DNA from 2 places in the Kinneretia aquatilis genome. Region 2 is predicted to be linked to the other one. Evidence: predicted binding sites of a transcription regulator. Region 2 holds the regulator's gene; the other holds the start of a gene.

Region 1 (6,152 bases), 1.8 Mb from region 2:
CTGCGAAATCCACCCCAACGATGTTTCGGACGAGTTCATCCGCAGCTTCGCGCCCAAGGCCATCATCTTGTCGGGCAGCCATGCCTCGACTTATGAGGACCACGAGCTGCGCGCACCGCAGGCCGTCTGGGACCTGGGCGTGCCGGTGCTGGGCATCTGTTATGGCATGCAGACCATGGCGGTGCAGCTGGGCGGCAAGGTCGAGTGGAGCGACCATCGCGAGTTCGGATACGCCGAAGTGCGCGCCCATGGCCACACCAAGCTGCTGGACGGCATCCAGGACCATGCCACGCTGGAAGGTCATGGCATGCTCAAGGTCTGGATGAGCCATGGCGACAAGGTCACCGCCATGCCGCCGGGCTTCAAGCTGATGGCCTCCACGCCCAGCTGCCCCATCGCCGGCATGGCCAACGAGGAGAAGGGCTATTACGCCGTGCAGTTCCACCCCGAGGTGACGCACACCGTCAAGGGCCAGGAAATACTGACCCGCTTCGTGCGCGACATCGCCGGTTGCAAGGGCGACTGGATCATGGGTGACTACATCGAAGAAGCCGTGGCCAAGATCCGCGAGCAGGTCGGCGATGAAGAAGTCATCCTCGGCTTGTCCGGTGGCGTCGATTCCTCGGTCGCCGCCGCCCTGATCCACCGCGCCATCGGTGACCAGCTGACCTGCGTCTTCGTGGACCACGGCCTGCTGCGCCTGAGCGAAGGCGATATGGTCATGGACATGTTCGCCGGCAAGCTGCACGCCAAGGTCATCCGCGTGGACGCCAGCGAGCTCTTCCTGGGCCAGCTGGCCGGTGTGACCGACCCCGAGAAAAAGCGCAAGATCATCGGCGGCCTGTTCGTCGATGTCTTCAAGGCCGAGGCCGCCAAGCTCAAGGCGGCCGATGCCGGCGCCAAAGGCGCCAAGTGGCTGGCCCAAGGCACCATCTACCCCGATGTGGTGGAAAGCGGTGGCACCAAGACCAAGAAGGCCACCACCATCAAGAGCCACCACAACGTCGGTGGCCTGCCCGAGCAACTGGGCCTGAAGCTGCTGGAGCCCCTGCGCGAGCTCTTCAAGGACGAGGTGCGCGCCCTGGGCGTGGCCCTGGGCCTGCCGCCCGAGATGGTCTACCGCCACCCCTTCCCGGGCCCCGGCCTGGGCGTGCGCATCCTGGGCGAGGTGAAGAAGGAGTACGCCGACCTGCTGCGCCGTGCCGACGCCATCTTCATCGAAGAGCTGCGCAATACCAAGGATGAAGCCACGGGCAAGAGCTGGTACGAGCTGACCAGCCAGGCCTTCACGGTGTTCTTGCCGGTCAAGAGCGTGGGCGTGATGGGCGACGGCCGCACCTATGACTACGTCGTGGCCCTGCGCGCCGTGCAGACCAGCGACTTCATGACCGCCGACTGGGCCGAGCTGCCTTACAGCCTGCTCAAGCGCACCTCGGGCCGCATCATCAACGAAGTGCGCGGCATCAACCGCGTCACCTACGATGTGTCCAGCAAGCCGCCGGCAACGATCGAGTGGGAATGATCTCTCAGGTCTTGAACCCCAGGTTCAAGCCATGAGTGAAAGCAAAAGGCGGCCCGCAAGGCCGCCTTTTTTTGTTTCAAGCCAGCGGCGCTGGAGGCTCAGAAGAAGCCAAGAGCATTGGGCGAGTAGCTGACCAGCAGGTTCTTGGTCTGTTGGTAATGGTCCAGCATGGCCTTGTGGGTTTCGCGGCCGATGCCGGATTCCTTGTAGCCGCCGAAGGCCGCGTGCGCCGGATAGGCGTGATAGCAATTGGTCCAGACCCGGCCGGCCTGGATGGCGCGGCCCATGCGGTAGGCGCGGCTGCCGTCGCGTGTCCAGACGCCGGCGCCCAGGCCGTAAGGCGTGTCATTGGCGATCTGCAGGGCCTCGGCCTCGTCCTTGAAGGTGGCCACGGCCAGCACGGGGCCGAAGATTTCCTCGCGGAACACGCGCATATTGTTCGTGCCCTTGAACAGCGTGGGCTCGATGTAATAGCCGCCTGCCAACTCGCCCGACATCTGCTTGCGGCCGCCGCCGATCAGCAGCTGCGCACCTTCCTGCTTGCCCACTTCCAGGTAGGACATGATCTTGTCCATCTGCAGGGCCGAGGCCTGGGCGCCCATCATGGTGTCGGTGTCCAGCGGGCTGCCTTGCTTGATGGCGGCCACGCGCTTGAGTGCGCGTTCGATGAAGCGGTCGTAGATCGACTCCTGGATCAGCGCCCGGCTCGGGCAGGTGCAGACCTCGCCCTGGTTGAAGGCGAACAGCACCAGGCCTTCGATCGCTTTGTCGAGGAAGGCGTCGTCCTGCGCCATCACATCGTCGAAGAAGACATTGGGGCTCTTGCCACCCAGCTCCAGCGTGGCCGGGATCAGGTTGCTGGCCGCCGCCTGCGCAATCACGCGGCCGGTGGCGGTGGAGCCGGTGAAGGCAATCTTGGCAATGCGCTTGCTGGTGGCCAGCGGCATGCCGGCCTCGCGGCCATAGCCGTTGACGATGTTGAGCACGCCGGGCGGCAGCAGGTCGGCGATCAGCTCGGTCAGCACCAGGATGCTGATCGGTGTCGATTCCGCCGGCTTGAGCACCACGCAGTTGCCCGCGCCCAGGGCCGGCGCCAGCTTCCAGGCCGCCATCAGGATGGGAAAGTTCCAGGGGATGATTTGCCCGACCACGCCCAGCGGTTCGTGGAAATGGTAGGCCACGGTGTGGTCGTCGATCTGGCTCAGCGCGCCTTCCTGCGCGCGCAGGCATCCGGCGAAGTAACGGAAATGGTCGGCGGCAAGCGGGATGTCGGCATTGAGCGTTTCGCGGATGGGCTTGCCGTTGTCCACGGTCTCGGCATAGGCCAGCAATTCGAGATTGGCCTCGATGCGATCGGCGATCTTGAGCAGGATGTTGGCGCGGGTGGCGGCATTGGTGGCGGCCCACTGGGCCGTGGCGGCATGGGCGGCGTCCAGGGCCAGCTCGATGTCCTCGGCGGTGGAGCGGGCGGCGCGGGTGTAGACCTGGCCACTGATGGGGGTGACGACGTCGAAGTACTCGCCCTTGACCGGCGGCACGAAGCGGCCCCCGATGAAGTTGTCGTACTGCGCTTTGTAGGCGAGTGTGGCGCCGGGGGTGTTGGGGCTGGCGTAAAGCATGTCGGTCTCCGTGTGTTGTGTTGGGGTCTCAAGGTCTGGGCCCGCTCCCTCTCCATCCCAGGTGCTGAGTTGCGGGGTTGGAGGCAAGCAGGCCAGCCGCAGGGTTTGTTGCACGGAGCGTGCCAAGGCTTTGGTTTGCTCGGAACTTGAGCGCAAGGGGCAGCTGCTGCGCGGGGCGAGACGGCTGGCCGCCTGGCTTGGCCGCGCACCGTGTCGCCCCACTGTCACGAAAGAGGACAGGTGGCCGCCTGGCATGGCACAGCAGTCCAGCTGCTTGTGCTGGAAGCGGGCAAAACCAGCTCAAGGGCTTGGCAAGCGCCATGAGCCTGTTAAGGTCGCGCTGCGGCTCGGGTGCCAACACCTGCGCCGCGTCCGATTCAGAGCCCGTTCACAAGGGCCGATCACGGAGACACACGCGATGACTGCTGCAAATGCCTTGATGAGCTTGCGCACGCCGCCCAGCCGCCTGCGACAGGCGCGCCGGCAGCTGCTGGAAACCGGCGAGCTGGGCGCCGGCTTGCTCGATGCCCGACTCCATGCCAGCTGGCAGCGCAGCCGGGCCTATGGTCTGGCGCCCGAGGGGCGGCCGCAGGGGGTGCCGCATGCGTCGGCCGCCCAGCTGGCGCGGGCCCTGGAGCAGCGCCGCGCCTTGCTGGCCCAGGCCCGGCCGGTGATGGAGTTTGTGGCCGAGCAGGTGAGGGCCAGCGACAGCCTGGTCATCCTGGCCGACCCGCAAGGCATGCTGCTGCACGCGTTGGGCGACGATGGCTTTGCCGACAAGGCCGCACGGGTGGCCTTGCGGCCCGGCGCCGTCTGGCTGGAACAGTGGCGAGGCACCAATGCGATCGGCACGGCGCTGGCCGATGGCCGGCCGGTCGTCATCAACGGCGCCGAGCATTATCTGGAGCGCAATGGGTTCCTGACTTGCGCCGCTGCGCCCATCGTCGACCCCAGCGGCGCCCTGCTTGGGGTGCTGGACATCTCGGGCGACCGCCGTGGCTACCACCCCCACACCCTGGGCCTGGCCCGCTCGGCCGCGCGCATGATCGAGCACCAGCTTTTTGTGGCGCGTCACGGCGGCGGCCTGGTGCTGCGCCTGCACAGCCGGCCCGAGGGGCTGGACACGGTCACCGAGGGCTTGCTGGCCCTGGCCGATGACGGCCTCATCCTCGGCGCCAACGGCCTGGGCCTCGAGTGGCTGGGCCTGGCGCCCAGTGCCCTCGGTCGCTGCACGGTGGAGGCGGCGCTGGGGCTGCGCATGCAGGAGCTGCTGGCCGATGTGCATGGAGCGCATGGCTCGCAGCCTCGGCGCCTGCAGCGGGTGGACGGCAGCTTGATCTACGGGCGGCTCGATGGCGCCCGGCCCCAGCAGCCCCGCCCACGCGTGGCGCCGCCGGCTGCTACGGCCTTACTCACGACGGCGCCGCCAGCGTCTGCGCCAGCCCCGGATGCACTGAGCGCGCTCGACACCGGTGACGCGGCCGTGCACAAGCTGATCGAGCGGGCGCGTCGCGTGCTGGCCAAGCCGATTGCCTTGCTCTTGCAGGGCGAGTCGGGTGTCGGCAAGGAGTTGCTGGCGCGGGCCTGCCACCAGAGCGGGCCGCGGCGCGCCGGGCCGTTTGTGGCCATCAACTGCGCGGCGCTGCCCGAACATCTGATCGAGGCGGAGCTGTTCGGCCACCGGCCGGGTGCCTTCACCGGGGCGCTCAAGGATGGGGCGCCAGGGCTGCTGCGCCAGGCGCATGGGGGCACGCTCTTCCTCGATGAGATCGGTGACATGCCGCTGGCGCTGCAGGCGCGGCTGCTGCGGGTCTTGCAGGAGCGCCAGGTCTCGCCGCTGGGCGGTGGGCAGCCGGTGGCGGTGGACTTTGCGCTGATCTGCGCCAGCCACCGGCGCCTGCGCGAGGAGGTGGACGCGCAGCGCTTCCGCGAGGATTTGTACTACCGCATCAACGGGCTCAGCCTGCAACTGCCGCCGCTGCGGGAGCGCAGCGATTTCGCGGCCCTGGTGCAGCGCCTGCTGACCGAGGCGGAGCCGAGCTGCAGTGTGAGCGTAGAGCCCGATGTGTTGGCGCTGCTCGCCCGCCATCGCTGGCCTGGCAATCTGCGCCAGCTGGCCAATGTGCTGCGCACCTGCTGCGCGCTGCTCGATGCCGACGAGGCACAGATTGGCTGGAGCCACCTGCCCGACGACATGGCCGAAGAGTTGCAAGCCCTGGCGCGGGCTGAGCACGTCCAGCCGGAGCAGGAGCAGGAGAAGAAGGAGGAGGCGCCGCTAGAGCTGGACCTGCGCCAGGCCTCCAGCCGCTGTGTTCAACAGGCCCTGGCCTTGGCCCAGGGCAACCGCAGCGAAGCGGCGCGCCGGCTGGGTGTCAGCCGCAACACCCTGTACCGCAAGATGCGCGAGGCGGGGCTGGATGATCGGCTGGACGCGCGGCTGGATGGGCGTCTGAATGCGCGGCTGCATGGGCAGCTCGATTAGGCTGGTGGCTTCTGGAGCTTTTGTTTTCCGCAGGAGGCGGTTTCTCGATGCGCGCAGCGTTCAGCATTCTGGGTTTGGTGATCACCTTGGCGGTGGTCTTGTTCATGGTCAAGCAGCAGGCGCATTCTTTGCAGCCTCCGGCGGCGTCGGGCAGCCCAGCAGCATCCGCCGCCGGGCTCGCTTCATCGGCCCCTGGCGCTGTGCAGGCCGGCACCGTGCGCCCGGAGGCGGTGCGCCAGGAGCTGCAACAGTTGGTGGACCAGGCCGCAGCGCGCGCCTCCGAGGCTCAACCCTGAGTGGCACCGGCGCTGGCAAGGCGAGCAAGGGATTTCCCGGAGCGGGGCAGGGCGCTTGTTACACTGCGCCGGGCCGACCATGTCTGAAATCCTCCTCTCCTCTTCCTCGCCCGCCGCTGCGGTTTCCGCCGCCGATGAATACGCCATGCGCATCGCGCTGGATCAGGCCCATAACGCCTGGCTTGCAGGGGAGGTGCCGGTCGGCGCGGTGCTGATGCGCGCCGGCCAGGTGA
Region 2 (6,152 bases):
CCGTCAGCCTCGGCCTGGAAGAGGCCAAGTTCAAGGCGGCCTTCAACTCCTTCACCGCCAACAGCCGGATGGCGCAATCGGCCCAGCTGGCCGCTGCCTACCGTGCGGAGACGGTGCCAGCCCTGGGCATCGGCGGCCGTTTCCTGACCAGCCCCAGCCTGGCCGCTGGCCCGGGGCAGAGCGCCGCGGTGGGCCACCAGGCCGCCCTCGCCCTGAGCAACCATCTGATCCAACAGCTGCGCGGCGGCAAGGCCTGATGAATGGATGGCACCGGACGCACCGCGGCGTGATGCTCACGCTTCACGCACGGCGGGCGCTCCGGGCTGACCCAGGCCCGTACTAGAATGGCCTGCAAGTTTTGTGCCGCCTTCACGGGCGGCGAACGCGTGCTCGCTTGATTCGATTGCCCGGCCTGCCCCCTCCTCCATCCCTCCTGCTGCTGCCCATGAAGCTGTCACCGCGCTTTTCCGTCTTGCCCGGCTTGCTGGCAGCCTTGCTGCTGGGCGGGGCCTCGACTTCGGGCTGGGCGGAAAAAGGCGACCGCGCCAAGCCGCTGAACATCAGCTCCAAGAACGGCGGCAGCGTCGAGATCGCCAAGCAGCGCACCGAGTTCAACGGTGATGTGGTGCTGAGCAAGGGCAGCCTGGTGCTGCGCGCCGAGAAGCTCGATGTGCGCGAAACCGGCGACGGCTACTACCAGGTCTATGCCAATGGCCAGACCGGCAAGCAGGTCAGCTTCCGCCAGGCGCGCGATGTGCCGGGCGAGGCCATCGAAGGCCTGGCCGACCAGCTTGAATACGACACCCGCAGCGACACCGTGCGCTTCATCGGCAATGCCGTGGTGCGCCGCCTGCAGGGCACGACGGTGGCCGACGAGGTGACCGGCGCAGTCATCCTGTTCGACAACCGCAGCGAGGTCTTCACCCTCGAGGGCGGCCAGACCTCGCCCCACCCGAGCGGCCGGGTCCGTGTGGTGATGATGCCGCGCGGCGGCGCGCCCGAGGCCGCCTCGGCACCCGCGGCCGCGGCCTCCGGCGTGCAACTCAAGCCCAGCACCAGCCTGAGCCCCCGCAAAGCGCCATGAGCAGCAGCAACAGCAGCGTCGCCAGCCCCCATCACGCGCCCGTGGCCGCCCTCGAATCCGGCCCGCGCAGCCGCCTGGAAGCCGAGGGCCTGGCCAAGAGCTACGGCGTGCGCCGCGTGGTCAAGAACGTGCATCTGGGCGTCAACAGCGGCGAGGTGGTTGGCCTGCTGGGCCCCAACGGCGCCGGCAAGACCACCAGCTTCTACATGATCGTGGGCCTGGTGCGCGCCGACGCCGGCGAGATCCACATCGACGGCCAATCGGTCGAGCACCTGCCCATCCACCAGCGCGCCCGCCTGGGACTGAGCTATCTGCCGCAGGAGGCCTCGATCTTCCGCAAGCTCACGGTGGAACAGAACATCCGCGCCGTGCTGGAGCTGCAGCGCGACGAGCAGGGCCGCGCGCTGAAAGAGCCGCGCATCAAGGAGCTGCTGGAAGCGCTGCTGCACGACCTCAGCATCGAGAAGCTGCGCGACAGCCCGGCGCCGGCGCTCTCGGGCGGCGAACGCCGCCGCGTCGAGATCGCCCGCGCCCTGGCCACGCAACCGCGCTTCATCCTGCTGGACGAACCCTTCGCCGGCGTGGACCCGATCGCGGTGCTGGAGATCCAGCGCATCATCGGTTTCCTGAAAGCGCGCCAGATCGGCGTGCTGATCACCGACCACAATGTGCGCGAGACCCTGGGCATCTGCGACCGGGCCTACATCATCAGCGAGGGCTCGGTGCTGGCCGAGGGCACGCCGGACGAGATCGTGGCCAACGCCGATGTGCGCAAGGTCTATCTCGGCGAACATTTCCGCATGTAGAGCCGGCCATGGATGCCTACACGCCCGCTGCCACGGCAGCCCCGCGCGGGGCTGATGCAGGGATTCCTGCATCTCACGACTGCCCCTGAGCCCGCGCCATGAAGCAGTCACTCCAGGTTCGACTGAGCCAGCATCTGGCCTTGACGCCGCAGCTGCAGCAATCGATCCGCCTGCTGCAACTGTCCACGCTGGAGCTGAATCAGGAAGTCGAGCAGATGCTGGCGCAGAACCCGCTGCTCGAAACCGAAGAAGACTTCTCCGTCGCCACGCCCGAGCTGCCCGAGCTGCGCCCGGCCAGCGCCGCCGAGGACAGCGGCGCCGACCGTGAGCTGGGCGGCGGCGCCGAGGCCGAGGCCACACCCGAGCTGCAGGCCGAAGACTTCGGCAGCACCGAACGCGAGGACTGGGAGAACGGCACCGAGGGCGACGATTTCGACGGCATCCGCGAACTGCCCAGCAACAGCGGCAGCGGCTCGGGCAGCAACGATGAAGACGGCGAACGCAGCGACCAGGAATCGGCCGAGATCAGCCTGCAAGAGCATCTGGTCCAGCAGATGGCCGGCATGCACCTCAGCGATACCGACCAGCTTGCGCTACGCCTGCTGATCGACTCTCTCAACGAGGACGGCTATCTCGAGGACAGCCTGGAAGCCATCGCCGAGGCCCTGGTGCCGGACGGTGACGAGGACAGCGCCGCCGAGCGCGAGGAGCTGCTCGACCACCTGCGCATCGCCCTCAAATGGCTGCACCACATGGACCCGCCCGGCGTCGGTGCCCGCGAGCTGACGGAATGCCTGGAGCTGCAGCTGCGCCAGCTGCCGCGCAGCGCGCCGCAGGTGATCGCCATCATGATCTGCAAAAAGCACTTGGACCTGCTGGCCAAGCGCGACAGCCGCCGCCTGATGCTGCTGACCGGCGCCGACGATGCCTTGCTGCGTGAAGCGCAAGCCCTGATCGTGGCCCTGGAGCCCAAGCCCGGCCGGCGCTTTGCCCGCGGCCAGGCGCCGGCGGTGATCCCGGACGTGATCGTGCGCAAGGTCGGCCGCGAGCTGCGCGTCATCATCAACCCCGAGGTCGCGCCCAAGCTGCGCATCAACGAGCTCTACGCCAACGCCCTGCGCCAGACGCGCGGCGGCATCAGCAACAGCGCCCTGGGCGGCCAGCTGCAGGAGGCACGCTGGTTCATCAAGAACATCCAACAGCGCTTCGACACCATCCTGCGCGTCTCCACCGCCATCGTCGAGCGGCAAAAAGGTTTCTTCAGCCACGGCGCCGTGGCCATGAAGCCCCTGGTGCTGCGCGAGATCGCCGATGAGCTGGGCCTGCACGAATCGACCATCTCGCGCGTGACCACGGCCAAGTACATGGCCACGCCCTTCGGCACCTTCGAGCTCAAGTATTTCTTCGGCTCGGGCCTGTCCACCGAGGCCGGCGGCGAGGCCTCCAGCACCGCCGTACGCGAGCTGATCAAGCAGTTCATCGCCGCCGAGAACCCGGCCAAACCCCTTTCCGACAGCGCCCTGGCCAGCATGCTGGAAGAGCAAGGCATCCAGGTCGCGCGCCGCACCGTCGCCAAATACCGCGAAGGCATGCACATCGGGACGACGACGATGCGGCGGGTGGTTTGAAGGTTGAAGCTTGAGTGAACGGGTGAATCAGTAAACTGGTGAACCACACCCCACGATTCACCATTCACCTGTTCACCTGTTCACCTGTTCACCCGTTCACCCGTTCACCCCCAAACGTGAACACGCACACCGATTTCAGGTGAATCCCATTTCGAGACATGCCATCATGCCGCTGACTTGGATCGTTACTTGAAAGGTCTGCCGTGAACACCACCCTCCGCTCCCCGGCCGGCGCCCGCCTGCCCGCGCTGCTGATACTCGCCGCCAACCTGGCCTGGGCCGCCCCCTCCCAAGCTCAGGCTCAGGCCACAAGCAGCAGTGCCGCCACCAGCTACAGCCGCGTGATCGCCTTCGGCGACAGCCTCTCGGACAACGGCAATTTCTACCGCGCCACCAGCGGCGCCGTGCCCCAGCCGGGCAACTATTTCCAGGGTCGTTTTTCCAACGGCCAGGTGGCCGTCGAGCACCTCGCCCAAGGCCTGGGCGTGAGCCTGCAGGACTACGCCTGGGGCGGTGCCCAAACCGGCTGGCTCAACGGCGCGGCGGTGGCCGCAGGCGCCCCGGCCGCCTTGCAGAACACGGGCATGCTCTCGCAAGTGGGCGCCTTCCAGTCCGGCCTGGCTGGCTCGGCCGCCGACAGCCAGGCCCTTTACGTGCTCTGGGGCGGGGCCAATGATTTCCAGTACCTGGGTTTCTCGCAGGCCACGGCGCAAGCGGCCATCCAGAACCTCAGCAGCGCGGTGCAGACCCTCTACGGCCTGGGTGCGCGCAGCTTCCTGATGCCAGGCCTGCCCGACCTGGGCCAGACACCGGCCGGCCTGTCGTCCGGCCTGTCGGGCCAGCTCCACCAGCTCTCCCTGGGCTTCAACTTTGGCCTGAATCAGGCCATCGGCCAGCTGCGCACCTTGCCCGGCATTGACATCCGTTATTTCGACACCCTGGGCACGCAGCAAGCCCTGGTCGACAACGCGGCGCTCTACGGCTTCAGCAATGTCACCCAAGCCTGCTTCACCGGCTATGTCGGCCAGCCCGACGGCAGCATCTGCAGCAGCCCCGAGAGTTATATGTACTGGGACCGCATCCACCCGACCACGCTGACCCACAGCTACCTCGGCCAGGGCATGCTGGCTGCCGTGCCGGAACCGCAGACTTGGCTGCTGATGGGCCTGGGCCTGGCAGCCCTGGGCCTGCGCGCCGGTCGCCAGCGCCGCAGCTGAAAAGACAAGGGCCGGTCGCCTGGAGCACCGGCCCCGAAGCTGGCGGCCAGCGCCGCCTGGCTTCAGCTCAAGGTCGCCAGCAGGCGCGCGTTGTGGACCGGGGCGTAGGCATTGAGCAGCAGATAGTAGGTGCCCGCCACGGGTGAGGCGAAAGTGATGGTTTCGGCATTGCTCGAGCCATCGGATTTCTTGTCATACACCGTGGTGCTCGGCGCCGATGCCAGGCGGGCGTAGAGATCGCCATCGCCCGTGCCCCCGGAAAGCTGGAACTTGAGCTGCCGACGGCCCGGCGGCACTTGGATGCTGTACAGCCGCGACTGACGCAGGCCCAGGCTGACAGTCTGAGCCTGGCCGCTGACCAGGGGCGTGACGTTCTGGCTGTTGCCCATGCCAATGGCTGAGCGCCTCACCCCCACATCGATGGTGCCGGTGTAGGCATTGCCACTCTTGCTGACCTGCACGATATAGCCGGCGCCGCCATCGCTGGCGTAGATGCTGTCGGCCTCGTTGCGGGTGCGTGGCGCGCCTTGCTGGTAGATGGGAAAGCTGCGGAACACCTCATCCGCCGTGGCGGCGTTGAAGTAGAGCTGGGCCACGAAGACATCGGGCAGATTGCGGCCATCGTCATTGGGCCGGATGTTGCGCGCCGCGCTCTGGATGGAGAAATGGATGTGCAGGGCCCGGCCGCTGTAGCTGCCTGGAAACAGGGTCAGGAACTCGGCCACGCCGTCGGCACCGGTCTTCTGGTAGCCGCGGCAGAAGTTCTGCCCCTGGGTGCCGAAGGGGGCGTAGCTGGAATAGAGGCCCGTGGCCTCGCAGCTCCAGATGTCGACCACGGCACCCGGAATCGGCGCGCAGTTGTTCTCCAGATCGAGCACGCGCAGGCGCAGGGTCAGCGGTGCGCCGGACTTGGGCGTGGTGTTGCCGCTGGTGTTGGCGCGCAGATCGCGGCGCTCGGCGGCGCTGATATTGGGATAGGGGCCGGCGGTCGATTCAGTGTCCGCCTTGCAGGCGGCCGCGGCGGCACCGTAGGGCGTCTGCGACTGGCTGCTGGATTCCTTGCTGCCGAGCGCGGCCACCGAGGCCACGCCCATGAGCTTGAGCGCCTGGCGGCGCGGAGAGGGTGTGTGCTGAGACATGGTGAGGAGGCTTTCTTTCACAGAGTGACTCCGGCCGAGCGGCGCGGACTCTTGTGAAGTGCGGCGCCGCACCGACGCTGAGAGCCGGGGTGGTGGATGGAGAACGCCGAAGGCGAGCCGGCAGATCGATCCCGGCCGCCCGCGGGCCACGTCCTTCATGCGCCGCGACCAGGGCCAGCTTCGGTCCTTGACGTCGGAGATGCACGTTATTCAGCGCCCGCAGCACAAGATTGACCGCAGCCGCGCCGCCTGAATACAGGGTTATCTCGAATTTCTGG

What was found. Region 2 encodes sigma-54, which starts transcription at its own class of promoters, with help from an activator protein. Its sites were predicted from a motif close to TGGCANGNAANCTGCTTT; they were not measured.
Region 1: a site for sigma-54 is predicted at 3,249-3,266, ahead of exaC (acetaldehyde dehydrogenase ExaC). Genes of this name have one in related genera too.

Annotation. Positions count from the first base shown of each region.
Region 1 is NZ_POSP01000003.1:823,342-829,493, reverse strand. Features, by position in the region: gene guaA (glutamine-hydrolyzing GMP synthase) at 1-1,522, shown strand, start outside; gene exaC (acetaldehyde dehydrogenase ExaC) at 1,621-3,141, opposite strand; gene C1O66_RS06865 (sigma-54-dependent Fis family transcriptional regulator) at 3,560-5,623, shown strand; gene C1O66_RS06860 (hypothetical protein) at 5,671-5,919, shown strand; gene tadA (tRNA adenosine(34) deaminase TadA) at 5,999-6,152, shown strand, end outside.
Region 2 is NZ_POSP01000003.1:2,626,259-2,632,410, forward strand. Features, by position in the region: gene C1O66_RS14440 (thiol:disulfide interchange protein DsbA/DsbL) at 1-257, shown strand, start outside; gene lptA (lipopolysaccharide transport periplasmic protein LptA) at 446-1,084, shown strand; gene lptB (LPS export ABC transporter ATP-binding protein) at 1,081-1,890, shown strand; gene C1O66_RS14455 (RNA polymerase factor sigma-54) at 1,989-3,518, shown strand; gene C1O66_RS14460 (SGNH/GDSL hydrolase family protein) at 3,722-4,735, shown strand; gene C1O66_RS14465 (pre-peptidase C-terminal domain-containing protein) at 4,798-5,874, opposite strand.